2 linked regions of the Cycloclasticus pugetii PS-1 genome follow. The protein of the gene in region 1 interacts with the protein of each later gene in a pairwise test. Links are inferred from orthologs where the notes say so. Each region holds a gene or a part of one and is shown in the gene's direction. Other genes may lie near its edges.

Region 1 (6,539 bases):
CTTTAAGAAAATAAGCAATGCGTTTGACGCAACGCGAGAATAGTTGGCTATCCATTTGATCTGGAAAAAAATAACTGATTCTTAACAACGATAACGGGTTATCGTAACGACGACTACGACTAATATGCCCATCCAGCATTTCAACAATCACATCATTACTCATCATCCCAGTTGTTGGGTCTTTTAAGTTTAAGCCAGACAAATCATCCTGTAGTCGTCTGCACTCATTACCAATAATGACTAAGTCCGTACAATCATGAAAAAAGTAGATATCGTACTCAGGCGTCTTGATATGTTCGCGTCTGAGCCACCGTTGCTGAGTTTGCTGCGGCGGCACAGGAAAGGGGTTACCGGCGCTCAGTAACAAAGAAGTCAACTCACTACTTTTGAACGTCGTACTATCTTGTATTTCTTCTTGTTGAAGCAAAGATAACAGGTAAGGGTTAAGCCATTGAACGCCTTGCTCATTCATTACCAACACACCAAAATCTGCAACGTCTAGTGCTTGCTGTCCCCACCCTCCTGACAATGAATCAAACATCTTTTAGCTAAAAGTTACTGTTATTAGTCGTACCCTAAGTATTGCTGATTTTTTCAAAAATACTGTTTTTTCTTAGCTTTTCTTCATTCTGCTAACAACGTCTTTGCATCCATTATTGCTTGGCGTACTTGATTTGGCGCTGTTCCACCCAAATGGTTTCGCGCACACACAGAGCCCTCTAGGGTCAGCACCTGAAAGACATCATCGCCGATGTCTTGTGAAAAGCCCTGCAACTCGTCAAGCGACAACTCCGATAAATCACGGCCCGTTTCAGTTCCTAAGCGCACTGCCAACCCTACAATTTCGTGTGCATCTCTAAATGCAATGCCTTTACCTACCAAGTAATCTGCCAAATCTGTTGCTGTGGAAAAGCCTTGTTTAGCGGCCTTCAGCATCGATGCTTTTACTGGCTTAATATTCGGCACCATATCGGCAAACGCACGCAAAGACCCTAAAACCGTATCGACGGTATCAAACAACGGCTCTTTATCTTCTTGGTTATCTTTGTTGTAGGCTAAGGGTTGGGACTTCATCAGCGTTAACAACGACACCAAGTGACCGTTTACGCGCCCTGTTTTACCGCGCACCAATTCAGGCACATCGGGGTTTTTCTTTTGCGGCATGATCGATGAACCGGTACAAAACGCGTCTGGCAAATCAACAAAATTAAATTGCGCGCTCGTCCATAAAACAATTTCTTCTGAAAAGCGAGATAAGTGCGTCATCAACAAGGCAGAGGCCGCACAAAATTCTATTGCAAAATCACGGTCACTAACACCATCTAAAGAATTGGCTGACGGGCGAGAAAAACCCAACAATTCTGCCGTCATAAAGCGGTCAATCGGGTAACTCGTTCCGGCTAACGCGGCTGACCCCAGCGGCATAACATTAACCCGTTTTGCACAATCTGCAAACCGTTCGGCATCACGCTTTAGCATTTCAAACCACGCCATTAAGTGATGCCCAAAGGTGACCGGTTGCGCCACTTGTAGGTGTGTAAAGCCAGGCATAATCGTATCAGTATGCTGTTCGGCCAAACTGACCAGACCTTGTTGTAAACGCTTCAACTCTGATTGAATCATCCCTAGCTGGTCACGCAAAAACAAACGAATATCTGTCGCCACCTGATCATTACGTGAACGCCCTGTATGCAGCTTTTTACCTGCCATACCGATACGTTCGGTTAACGCCGCCTCAATGTTCATGTGCACATCTTCCAATGCAACAGACCATTCAAACTCACCCGCTTGAATACAGCTTAAGATATCCGCTAAGCCTTCCTCTATCTGCTGACATTCTTGCTCAGTTAGAATCCCCACCTTGGTCAACATTTTGGCGTGAGCGACTGAGCCTTGAATATCATACGGTGCTAGACGTTGATCAAAATCAACGGAGGCTGTAAATGCCTGAACAAAGGCGTCGGTGCTTTCAGTGAAGCGGCCGCCCCACAATTTATTTTGTTTATCTAGTGACATGTCTTTAGCTACAAAAGTGAATTTTCGCCTAGTATATCACTTAAGAATCGCTTACTTTAGAACGAATAGAACATAGGCTAGCACTTCCAGCATGGACAAAAGTTCTCTCACACAACAAGCTTATTTTTTGCCGGACATGTGTCTTGCTAAGAATGTCCTGTATCTCACGCTTATTTCTCAATTACTGGCCATTATTCTTGCCTTAAATACCAGCTTTATAAGTGGTGACTTTTGGGTAGCGCTTAGTTTAAATGCCTTGTTTATTTTATGGGTTGCCTTTACATGCGCTGCTATTTTTTGCGCTTTGAAAGAAAAAATAAACCGTTGTTCTTCAACCCAGATATGTCTTCTGATGTTTTTCACCATCAACCTTACAACCTTGTTCATTACCTGGGTCATCTCTTTTTTATTACCCCAGCTAGACCTATTTGCAAGTTCCCCAAATAGCTACCTTAGTATCTATTTAAGAAATACGGGTATCAGTATTATCTTTAGCCTTATTTTATTACGCTTTCTATACATTCAATTTCAATGGCGCAGACAAATAAAGGCAGAAGCCGATGCACAACTTGATGCATTACAGGCCCGTATTCGACCACATTTTTTATTTAATAGCCTAAATACCATTGCCAGCCTAACGCGAATAGACCCACCCTTGGCTGAGTCGCTGACAGAAGACTTAGCTGAATTATTTCGAGCTAATATGCAAACCTCTAAACGACTGATTCCTTTTAGCCAAGAACTTGCTTTCATTCAACAATATTTAAATATCGAGCAAACCCGTTTAGGTGATCGGTTAACCATACGGTTAGATATTTCAAACATCCCAAGCGATGCCCTCATCCCGCCGTTAAGCATTCAACCTATCATTGAAAATGCCGTTTACCATGGTATTGAAACGGTCGGTGACGGCGGCGAGCTGAATATTTCTGGCAGTATGGAAAAAAGTATTATTCGTTTACTCGTCAAAAACCCTATTGGCAATGAACACGCATCAAAGGAGCGAGGCGGAAACAAGATGGCCTTGCATAATATCCGCCTTCGAATGGAGCAATGCTTCCCAGGGCAAAGCCAGTTACTGGTCAGCTCAAGCGATTTAGAATTCCAGACCCAACTTAAATTTCCATACCAAAAGTCCCTCTTATGAAAATCTTAATTGCAGATGATGAACCACTGGCAAGGCAACGTTTAAAAAGACTAGTCGATGCAATTAGCAGCCACCACACTGTCTATGCCGATGCCAGTAATGGGGTTGACGCATTAAAGCAATGCATTGATATTCAACCTGAGCTGGCTTTACTGGATATTCGCATGCCAAAAATGGATGGTTTGCAAACCGCTACTGAAATAGCAAACGCTCAATTAAAAACACGGGTAGTCTTTGTCACCGCCTACGACGAATACGCTATTGAGGCTTTTGATAAAAATGCCATTGATTATTTGCTTAAGCCGGTTAAACAAGCTCGATTAGATCAAGCCATTGATAAAGCAGCGCAATACATGGCGCAGCCCATCGATATCAAACAAGCCGCGCCATTATTATCACGACCACGCCAACACCTTTGCGCTCATACACATCATGGCCTTAAAGTCCTGAACGTCAACGATATCTTATTCTTCAAAGCTGACCATAAATACGTTCTCGCGTCGACTGCAACAGAGTCGATATTAATCGAAGACTCGCTGAAATTACTGGAGGAAGAATTCGGCACACAATTCTTTCGCATTCATCGTAATGCCCTGGTTAATACAACTGCCATACACGCTATTACAAAATCTGCCTCGGGCCAATTCGAGCTGCAGCTTAAAGGCTATAAAGACACCTTGAGCATCAGTCGACGACACCAAGCCGAATTAAACCGTTTTCTGCGACAGAAAGACTGAGTCTCCTTAAACATGTCGTCACCGGCTGATATAATCCGTCTATCTCACAACCCTTTGTTACCGTCATGTCTCTGATTAAAATCGCAACTCGCAAAAGCCCATTAGCCCTTTGGCAAGCTGAACACGTCGCTAAATTGCTAAAAGCATCACACCCTTCACTTGAAATTGAGTTGGTTAAAATGGTCACCCAAGGTGACAAAATTCTTGACACCCCCTTAGCAAAAATTGGTGGTAAAGGCCTTTTTATTAAAGAGCTTGAGCAGGGAATGCTAAATGGTGATGCAGACCTCGCCGTTCACTCGATGAAAGATGTACCCGCTCAAGTACCAGAGGGCTTTGAAATTGGCGCTATTTTGTCACGTGAAGACCCTCGGGATGCCTTTGTTTCCAACGCCTACTCAAGCATTAACGATTTACCCATAGGCGCTGTTGTTGGCACCTCAAGTCTTAGGCGTCAGAGCCAGCTACTTAAAATGCGCCCTGACTTACACATCAAATCACTTCGAGGAAACGTAAATAGTCGCCTGCAAAAGTTAGATAACGGCGATTATGATGCCATTATTCTTGCTGCAGCGGGTCTGATTCGCCTTGGCTTTGAGAACAGAATAAAAATGCCCCTTCCGGTTAACACATTGTTGGCGGCTATTGGCCAAGGCGCTATCGGCATAGAATGTAGGCAGGGCGACACGGCAACACTAGCGCTCATTGAATGCTTACATGACAAGCCTACAGCTATTCGTGTGCAGGCCGAACGCGCCATGAATTTCACACTGGAAGGTGGGTGCCAAGCCCCCATCGCGGGGCACGCAAGGATTAAAGGTGATATTTTACGCCTACATGGTTTGGTCGCAGAACCTGATGGCAGTGTAATGATCACTGAACAACTAGAAGGCCCCCTTGAGGATGCAGAAAAGATTGGCGTTACCGTTGCTAACCGTCTCTTAGCTGCCGGTGCTAAGGAGATTCTAGACAAACTGTACGATCATGCAGAGTAATGAAAAAACTGTCTTAGTCACGCGGCCGGCCCATCAATCAGATCACCTATGTGGCCTGTTAACGGCAGCAGGCTTTACACCAATTCGCTACCCAACCATAGCGATTCAAGCTGTTGAAAATACAGCGCATATTAGCAACACTTTATACCAGCATAGTAACTACGATTACCTGATTTTTATCAGTGCAAATGCAGTTATACAGGCCGATCGCCTAATAGATCATCAATGGCAAAAAACACCTTCTGGCATGATTGCCATTGGGCCTAAAACAGCCGACACGCTGGACCAACTCGGTTTAAAACCTGCCATTACTGCCGCTAAACCCTTTAATTCTGAGCGCCTACTTACACAGCTTCCAAGCGACCTTAAGCAAAAAAAAGGGCTCATCATTAAAGGCAAAGGAGGCCGTACTTTATTGGCTGAACAACTACAAAAACGCGGCATGACCGTTGATACTCTTGACGTATACCAACGCACATTACCTAATAATTACAAGACAAGCCACAACAAGAAACCCGCCTACATCACTATCACTAGTCAACTGGCCTTAGACAACCTATTTCTAATCCCGCCAAGGCCTATTGATGAGCTTAAACAACAGTGTACTTTCGTGGTCTTTAGCGAACGACTTGCCCGCTACGCCAGCAGTCTTGACTGCCAACATCTGCTCATTAGTCATGGGGCTAGCGATAAAGGCTTAGTCTCTGCCATCAACCAAGACAAAAAACGCTAACAAATTTTTTTAAGCATCGTAGCTGTTTCGGCGCTATACTGAAGAGGACCATAACTGACTTTACAACCATTAGGCTCTATGTATTGAAATGACCTAATCTTTATCACTCACGGATATCTGTCATGAATGACTCATCAAAACAGGAAGCGCACACTGAAGACAAACCTAACCCTAAGGCAAGCAGTAAGCAGCCTGAAAAGGTAGTGGCAAAGACATCATCTACTAATCAGCCCAAACAAAAATCAAGAAGTGCGATTGCTTGGCTGGCCATTTTTTTAGTTATTCTGGCCACCATGGCTGGGTACCTCGCCTTTAAGCAACTCACTCAACACATTAGTCAACTGTCGAGCAGCATCGACGCACTTAAAAACGACACGTCCGGAGCTTCAAACGAACTCCAATCTAAAACCCGTCAAGTTAGCAATCAGTTATCAGACCTTAACTCACACGTTGAGCAGCTCGAGCAGTCGGCAGATGAAAGGATCACTTTATTACAACAACAAGTCGGCAAAAATAGGCGTCAATGGCTTATTGCTGAAGCTGAGTATTTAGTGAGTGTGGCCAATACCCGCTTACAATTAGCCGGAGACGTTGATACCGCCATTGTTGCTCTACAGACCGCTGATCAACGACTTAAAGAAAATGGCGACCCCCTAACATTTGCCATTCGTCAACAAATAGCAAAAGAAATAAACCTTCTCAACAGTACCGTCTTACCAGATACGGTAGGTCTTTCGTCGCAACTTTTGGCCCTAGAAGACGCCGTTTCTAACATGGGTATTAAAGCGCCTCATGCCGGTACCGCTCAAGCACCTGAAATTGGTAAAGGTGATACCTCCCCTATTCCAGAAAATATTCAAGACACCCTTAACGATGCTTGGGAGAGCTTCAGTAAATTAATCGTCGTTCGG
Region 2 (6,510 bases), 420 kb from region 1 along the record:
AACGTGGCCAGAATTTGATGAGACGGCGTTGGTGTTGGAGGAAGTGCAAATGGTGGTGCAAGTAAATGGCAAATTAAGAGCTAAGCTGATGGTGGCGGCCGATGCATCTAAAGAAAGCATAGAAAAGTTAGCGTTATCAGAGGACAATGTTAATAAATTTATTGACGGAAAACCTGTTCGAAAGGTTATTATTGTGCCGAAGAGACTGGTTAATATTGTTATTTAGCGGACTAAAATATGATGAACACTCGAACACACTTTTTTGTGATACTGCGTTTAATGACAATACTTTGCCTGTTGTCAGTTTCATTAACGGCGTGCGGTTTTAAATTACGAGGAGCTTTCGAGCTACCTGCTGAACTTCAGAAAATTTATGTGGCTGGCCCTCAGCACACTGACTTAGTAAGAGATTTGAAAGAGCTGCTTGGGTACTCCGCAGAAGTGGTAAGCCAGCGTTCAGATGCCGATGCGATATTAACGATTAAAAAAGAAGAGTCAGAAAATAGAACTTTGAGTGTGGACTCAAGAGGTAAAGTTCGTGAGTCAGAAATGCAGTACTCCGTCATTTATAGTTTGGTGATGGCGAATGGTCAGGTGCTTTTAGATGACCAAGCGCTATTATTAGTGCGTGATTTCATCAACGATGAAAATGACATTATAGGTCGAACCAATGAGTCAGCGGTTATTGCGCGTGATTTAAAACGAGATGCGGCCCAACAAATTTTAAGGCATATACAAGCAGTAAAAGTAGACGCGGTGGTTCATTAACTCAATTAGCTGGCCTGTGTTGAGCCAGAGCCTATGCAGTTAGACGTTAATCAATTATCTTCTTCGCTGAATAAAAAACTAGCACCGGTGTATTTAGTGTCGGGTGCTGAGCCATTACAGCAAGGTGAGGCTGTTGACTTAATTCGTCAGCAGGCCAGAAACGCGGGGTTTGTGAACCGTCAGGTGTTGCATGTTGAGGGGCAGTTTGACTGGAACCAGCTTTATGCCGCTAGTTTGAACCAGTCATTATTTGCCGAAAAGAACCTAATTGAATTAAATTTACCAACGGCTAAACCGGGGCGAGAAGGATCACAAGCGATTGAAAAAATGCTAGATGATTTGTCTGCCGACAATCTACTGATTATTGTCGCTGGCAAGTTAGATGGTTCTGCAAAAAAGTCAAAATGGTTTAAATCGATAGATCAACATGGGGTAGTGGTGCAAGTGTGGCCTCTGGTTGATGATAAATTGTTGAGATGGTTGGACCATCGTCTGAAGCGAAAAGGCTTAAAGGCAAGCGCCCAAGGTGTTAAATTGCTAGCAGACAGTGTTGAGGGGAATTTGCTGGCTGCTGATCAAGAAATTGAAAAACTTCACACATTATTTGGCCCAGTAGAATTATCAATAGAAGATATCTCAAATACGGTGGCAGATAATGCACGGTATGATGTTTTCAAGCTGACCGATAGCTTGCTGTTGGGTGACGCGGCAAGAGCACTTCAAATATTAAAAGGCTTGTTAGGGGAAAAGCTGGCGGCACCTGTCGTTTTATGGGCTTTAATGCGCGAATTACGGATTCTTGCCAGCTTAAGCTTTGAAGAAAAAACAATGGGTCGACGTGACGCAACGTTTAAAAAGCACCGGATTTGGGACAGTAAAAAAAACACTTATATGAAGGCTCTATCTAGAGGAGGGCTTGGTCAGTGGCAAGCGATGATTCAGGCTTGCGCAAAGGCCGAACGGGTGACAAAAGGTGTTGAGACAGGGGATGAATGGCTGATGATTGAGCAAATTTGTTTAGCGTTTTGTGAGCCGAAACGTTTCAATAACCAACCGTAGTATAATTAATGTCAAAAATAATGATTTTTATAGGAAAAAAATGAGCGAACTAAAAGACTATATGTATAGCGTGGGTGAGCGGGCAAAACGTGCTGCCCGTGTTATTGCTAATGCAGATACTGGCGTTAAAAATCAAGCTCTGGCGTTTATAGCTGATGAAATAGAACATCAACAAAGTGTTATTTTACAGGCCAATGCGCTAGATGTAAAAGCTGGCCAGGACAGTGGCCTTGATGCTGCTTTATTAGATCGTTTAGCGTTGAATGAAGAACGTGTACAGGCCATCTCAGAAGGCTTAAGGCAGATAATCGCCTTACCTGATCCTGCGGGAGAAATCAGTCAAATTAACTCACGACCTTCGGGAATAAAAGTTGGTCAAATGCGTGTCCCGTTAGGTGTGATCGGTATTATTTATGAGTCACGTCCAAATGTAACTGCCGATGCGGCTGCGTTATGCCTGAAGTCAGGTAACGCAAGTATTTTACGTGGCGGCTCGGAAGCAAAACACTCAAATCAAGCCATTGCAGCTTGTATTACCAAAGGTTTAAATCAAGCAGGCTTACCAAACGAGGTGGTTCAAGTTGTTGAAACAACGGATCGTAATGCAGTTGGTGAGCTAATACGTATGGAAGATTTTGTGGATGTTATTATCCCACGAGGCGGTAAGGGCCTGATTGAACGGGTCACTAAAGAAGCACGGGTGCCAGTGATCAAGCATTTGCATGGAGTATGTCATGTCTATATTGACGATTTGGCGGATAAAGAAATGGCGAAATCGATTGCGTTCAATGCAAAAACACAGCGTTATGGTACCTGTAATACAATGGAAACTTTATTGCTGGCCGAAGGTATTGCAAAAGATATCTTGCCTGAATTAGCGAAACTCTACACTGATAAGGGAGTGGAGTTACGTGGCTGTGAAAGAACTTGTCAAATTATACCCAGTTGCGAGAAAGCTGTTGAGGCTGATTGGGACGAAGAGTACCTTGCCCCTATTTTGTCAATTCGGGTTGTTGATGATATGACAGCTGCTATGGATCATATTCATCAGCATGGGTCTGGGCATACCGAGTCAATTGTGACGGCCGATTATTCTAAGGCAATGCAATTTTTACGTGAGGTTGATTCGAGCTCTGTGATGGTCAATGCCTCGACACGGTTTGCGGATGGCTTTGAGTATGGTTTGGGTGGTGAAATAGGTATCAGCACCAACAAGCTGCACGCGCGTGGCCCTGTTGGGCTGATTGGTTTGACGACGCAAAAATATATTGTGTTAGGTGATGGGCATATTCGTCAGTAGTTTTGCTCCATTAATGGGCTTGTTGTTTGCTTGTTTTGAGATGCTGTGAGTGATGGCCAAATTTATTGGAATATATGGCGGGACGTTTGACCCCATTCATTTGGGGCATTTGACAGCGGCAAGCGCAGTGCAAAAAGAGATAGGCTTAGATGAGGTGAGAATGGTTTTATCAGCTAATCCACCGCATCGTATTGCGCCGGTGTTATCAGCGGAACAACGATTCTCTTTATTGAAGTTGGCAGTGAGAGAGTACCCCTCGCTAGTGGCGGATAGTTGCGAAATGGAGCGAAGTGGGCCGAGTTATATGGTAGATACGTTATCGGATTTTCGTCGAAAGTATCCAAATGACTCGCTGGTGTTGGTGTTAGGCATGGAGGCTTTTAATGGTTTGATGTCGTGGCATCGCTGGGAAGAGCTAATAAAATTGACGCATATCGTGGTGACCGATCGTGCTGGGTTTGATAACCAGTTTGAAGCAGCAGTAAAAAGTTATATTACCCCTTTTTTAACAAAGGATAAGTCGCAACTAAAGCAGCAAACACATGGTAAAATTTACTGTCAGTCAGTGAAGCCTCTCGATATTTCGGCAACACAGATTAGACAACGCATTAAAGATAAAAAAACTGTAAAAGAAATGCTGACGAGTCAGTGTTTAGATGTGATTAACAAAAACAGTTTTTATAGATAACTCAATAATTAGAAAATAAGGTATAGAAAATATGGCTCAGCAGTTATTAACAAAAGTCACCGAAGCGCTGGATGATAAAAAAGGTCAGCACATTGAAGTGATTGATGTGAGCGGTAAGTGCTCTTTTGCTGATCATATAGTGATTGTGACAGGCTCATCAAATAGACATGTAAAGTCTCTTGCAATGGAAGTATCGATGGTTTCTAAAAAGCACGGATTAATACCCCTCGGTGTTGAAGGAATGGATGCGGGTGAATGGGTGCTAATAGACTTGGGTGATACGATTGTTCATGTTATGCAGCCGAATATTCGTGAGTTCTACCAACTTGAAAAGCTTTGGACGGTCGAGACAGATACTTAAAGATTGATTTAAGTTCATTGTTTGTTCATTTAAGTGAGTTAAGATAAGGAACAAAACAAAGAAATGGCAATGATTTTAAATGCTCGATTTTATGAATCAATGATTTTTAACCATACGTATTAATAGGGAGATTTTGGATGAATAGTAAAACCTTAGTAACAGGCATTGCAGCTGGTTTAATGTTTACATTAGCCGGTTGTACGACAGTAAACCCATATACACAAGAACAACAAACCAGTAAAGCGGCGATGGGTGCAGGAGCGGGTGCTGTAACAGGCGCTATAATAGGCGCAATGAAAGGGGACCGAAAAACGGCATTGAAAGGTGCAGTCTTGGGTGCGGCAGCAGGCGGTGGTGTTGGTTACTATATGGATGTGCAAGAGGCGAAATTACGTCAACGTCTAAGTGGAACAGGGGTAAGCGTTAGCCGTGTTGGAAACAACCTTATATTGAATATGCCCGGCAATGTTACGTTTACAACTGGTAACTCAAGTATTAATGCAGGCTTCTATCAAGTGCTGGACTCAGTGGCGATTATTCTTAAAGAATATTCAGATACGACCATTACGGTCATTGGCCATACAGATAGTGTAGGTGATGAAGCGTATAACCAAGGTTTATCTGAACAGCGCGCACAAAGTGTAGCGAGCTACCTACGCTCACAAGGTGTGGTTGGCCAACGGTTTAATGTAATGGGCTATGGTGAGCAAAGTCCGATTGCAAGTAACTCTACAAAAGAAGGGCGAGCACAAAACAGGCGAGTGGAAATAACATTAACACCATTAAATGTTAGGTAGCACTGCGTTAGCTTACAGCGTATTTTAAGGAGCTTGTTACGATAAGGGCTCAAAAGAAAGTATAAAGGCGGCTCAGTTGAGCCGCCTTTTTCATAAATCATAGGTCGTATATGAAGCTGAAAATTTTAGCAGTAGGGCAAAAAATGCCCAGCTGGGTGAGTCATGGCTATCAGGAATACGCAAAGCGAATGCCTCGTGAATGCTCACTTGAAATGATTGAAATTCCCCCTGCAAAAAGGACTAAGCAAAGTAATGTGTCGAAAGTGGTGGAGCTGGAGGGGAAAAAGATTTTATCCATGATTAAAGATGTTGATTATGTCGTGGCCCTTGAGGTGAAAGGAAAGCAGTGGTCAACAGAAGAGCTTGCAAATAAGTTATCGGCTTGGCAAGGTGTTCAACCGTCAATAATTTTTATCATCGGTGGTGCAGACGGTCTTTCCGCCGAGTGCTTAAAAAGAGCCAATGAACAATGGTGCTTATCCGCCTTGACGTTTCCTCATCCTCTTGTGCGTGTTGTTCTTGCTGAACAATTATATAGAGGCTGGAGCCTGATGAATAACCATCCCTACCATAGAGAATGAAGCGATTAATATTAGCATCGGCATCACCAAGGCGGGCTGAATTGCTGCGTCAGTTGGGTGTTGAGTTTAATGTAAAACCTGTCGATATAGATGAAACTCCGTTAAAGGGTGAGTTGCCATATGATTATGTTCAGCGTTTGGCAATAGAGAAAGCCAAAGCAGCAAAGGTTTTTTATCCGGAACAAGAGGTGTTGGTGCTAGGGTCTGATACGACCGTTGTTATCGAGGGGGAGATTTTAGGTAAACCAGATAGCAAAGAACATGCCTTGGCAATGTTAAGGAAACTGTCAGGTAAGCGACACACAGTGTTAACATCGGTGGCCGTTATGGGGCAACAAAATGCGTATGTAGTTAGTGAAAGCACGGTGACATTTTCAACTCTCTCAGATCATCAGCTTGAATGGTATTGGTTAACAGGGGAGCCAAAAGATAAAGCCGGCGCCTATGCAATACAAGGTAAAGGCGCTGTTTTTATTACCGAATTGAATGGCAGTTTTTCAGGTGTTATGGGGCTTCCTATCTATGAAACAGCTCAGTTACTTAAACAACATGGACTTGATGTAAGCCAAGCTAAAACTGTTTAATTTTTTCAACTGGAATGATAGGGGCAAAACGTGATGCTATTGTTGAATGGCTCCATGACAGGCGCTTATAGAGGGTCGTTATTAGGCATAACACAAAAGCCTTAGTCAGCCTCAGGTTTATCGGCAACTTTTCCGTCCCATACCGGTAAAACTATTAATGTTTGTGCGGGACTAGTTTTTACATTTTTTATTTGCAAGTTGGTTATCTGTTTTTATCAGCAAATTGATAAATGCAGCGGTGTAATAAGCGTAAAATCAACGCAGTAAAAAAGGCTTTTCATAGTAAAGTGGTCAATACCCTAACTATATTCATCAATACTAAATAACCAATGGTTTAGAAAAAATGAGCGATGAAATTCTGATAAATATCAC

The links.
Region 2: the proteins of CYCPU_RS0110740 (region 1) and CYCPU_RS0108615 interact in binary tests that used the Escherichia coli proteins (3 or more experiments, as listed by UniProt). The link is inferred for Cycloclasticus pugetii PS-1 from one-to-one orthologs.

The regions. Positions count from the first base shown.
Region 1 is NZ_ARVU01000001.1:2,198,882-2,205,420, forward strand. What follows is about bases 2,037-5,029. They hold CYCPU_RS0110740 (LytR/AlgR family response regulator transcription factor), read left to right. Parts: upstream 2,037-3,159; coding sequence 3,160-3,900; downstream 3,901-5,029. Other genes in these bases: CYCPU_RS0110735 (sensor histidine kinase), read left to right, coding at 2,108-3,163; hemC (hydroxymethylbilane synthase), read left to right, coding at 3,966-4,895; CYCPU_RS0110750 (uroporphyrinogen-III synthase), read left to right, coding at 4,885-5,029. Outside these bases: CYCPU_RS0110725 (GGDEF domain-containing protein), read right to left, coding at 1-541; argH (argininosuccinate lyase), read right to left, coding at 625-2,016; more of CYCPU_RS0110750, read left to right, coding at 5,030-5,628; CYCPU_RS0110755 (uroporphyrinogen-III C-methyltransferase), read left to right, coding at 5,751-6,539. UniProt on the Escherichia coli protein: Member of the two-component regulatory system BtsS/BtsR, which is part of a nutrient-sensing regulatory network composed of BtsS/BtsR, the low-affinity pyruvate signaling system YpdA/YpdB and their respective target proteins, BtsT and YhjX.
Region 2 is NZ_ARVU01000001.1:1,774,935-1,781,444, reverse strand. What follows is about bases 1,034-3,997. They hold CYCPU_RS0108615 (glutamate-5-semialdehyde dehydrogenase), read left to right. Parts: upstream 1,034-1,867; coding sequence 1,868-3,127; downstream 3,128-3,997. Other genes in these bases: rsfS (ribosome silencing factor), read left to right, coding at 3,847-3,997; nadD (nicotinate-nucleotide adenylyltransferase), read left to right, coding at 3,180-3,815; holA (DNA polymerase III subunit delta), read left to right, coding at 1,034-1,827. Also shown: leuS (leucine--tRNA ligase), read left to right, coding at 1-226; CYCPU_RS0108625 (LPS-assembly lipoprotein LptE), read left to right, coding at 238-768; more of holA, read left to right, coding at 802-1,033; more of rsfS, read left to right, coding at 3,998-4,176; CYCPU_RS0108600 (YiaD family glycine zipper/OmpA-like lipoprotein), read left to right, coding at 4,314-4,973; 23S rRNA (pseudouridine(1915)-N(3))-methyltransferase RlmH, read left to right, coding at 5,084-5,554; CYCPU_RS0108590 (Maf family protein), read left to right, coding at 5,551-6,138; rng (ribonuclease G), read left to right, coding at 6,482-6,510. UniProt on the Escherichia coli protein: Catalyzes the NADPH-dependent reduction of L-glutamate 5-phosphate into L-glutamate 5-semialdehyde and phosphate. The product spontaneously undergoes cyclization to form 1-pyrroline-5-carboxylate.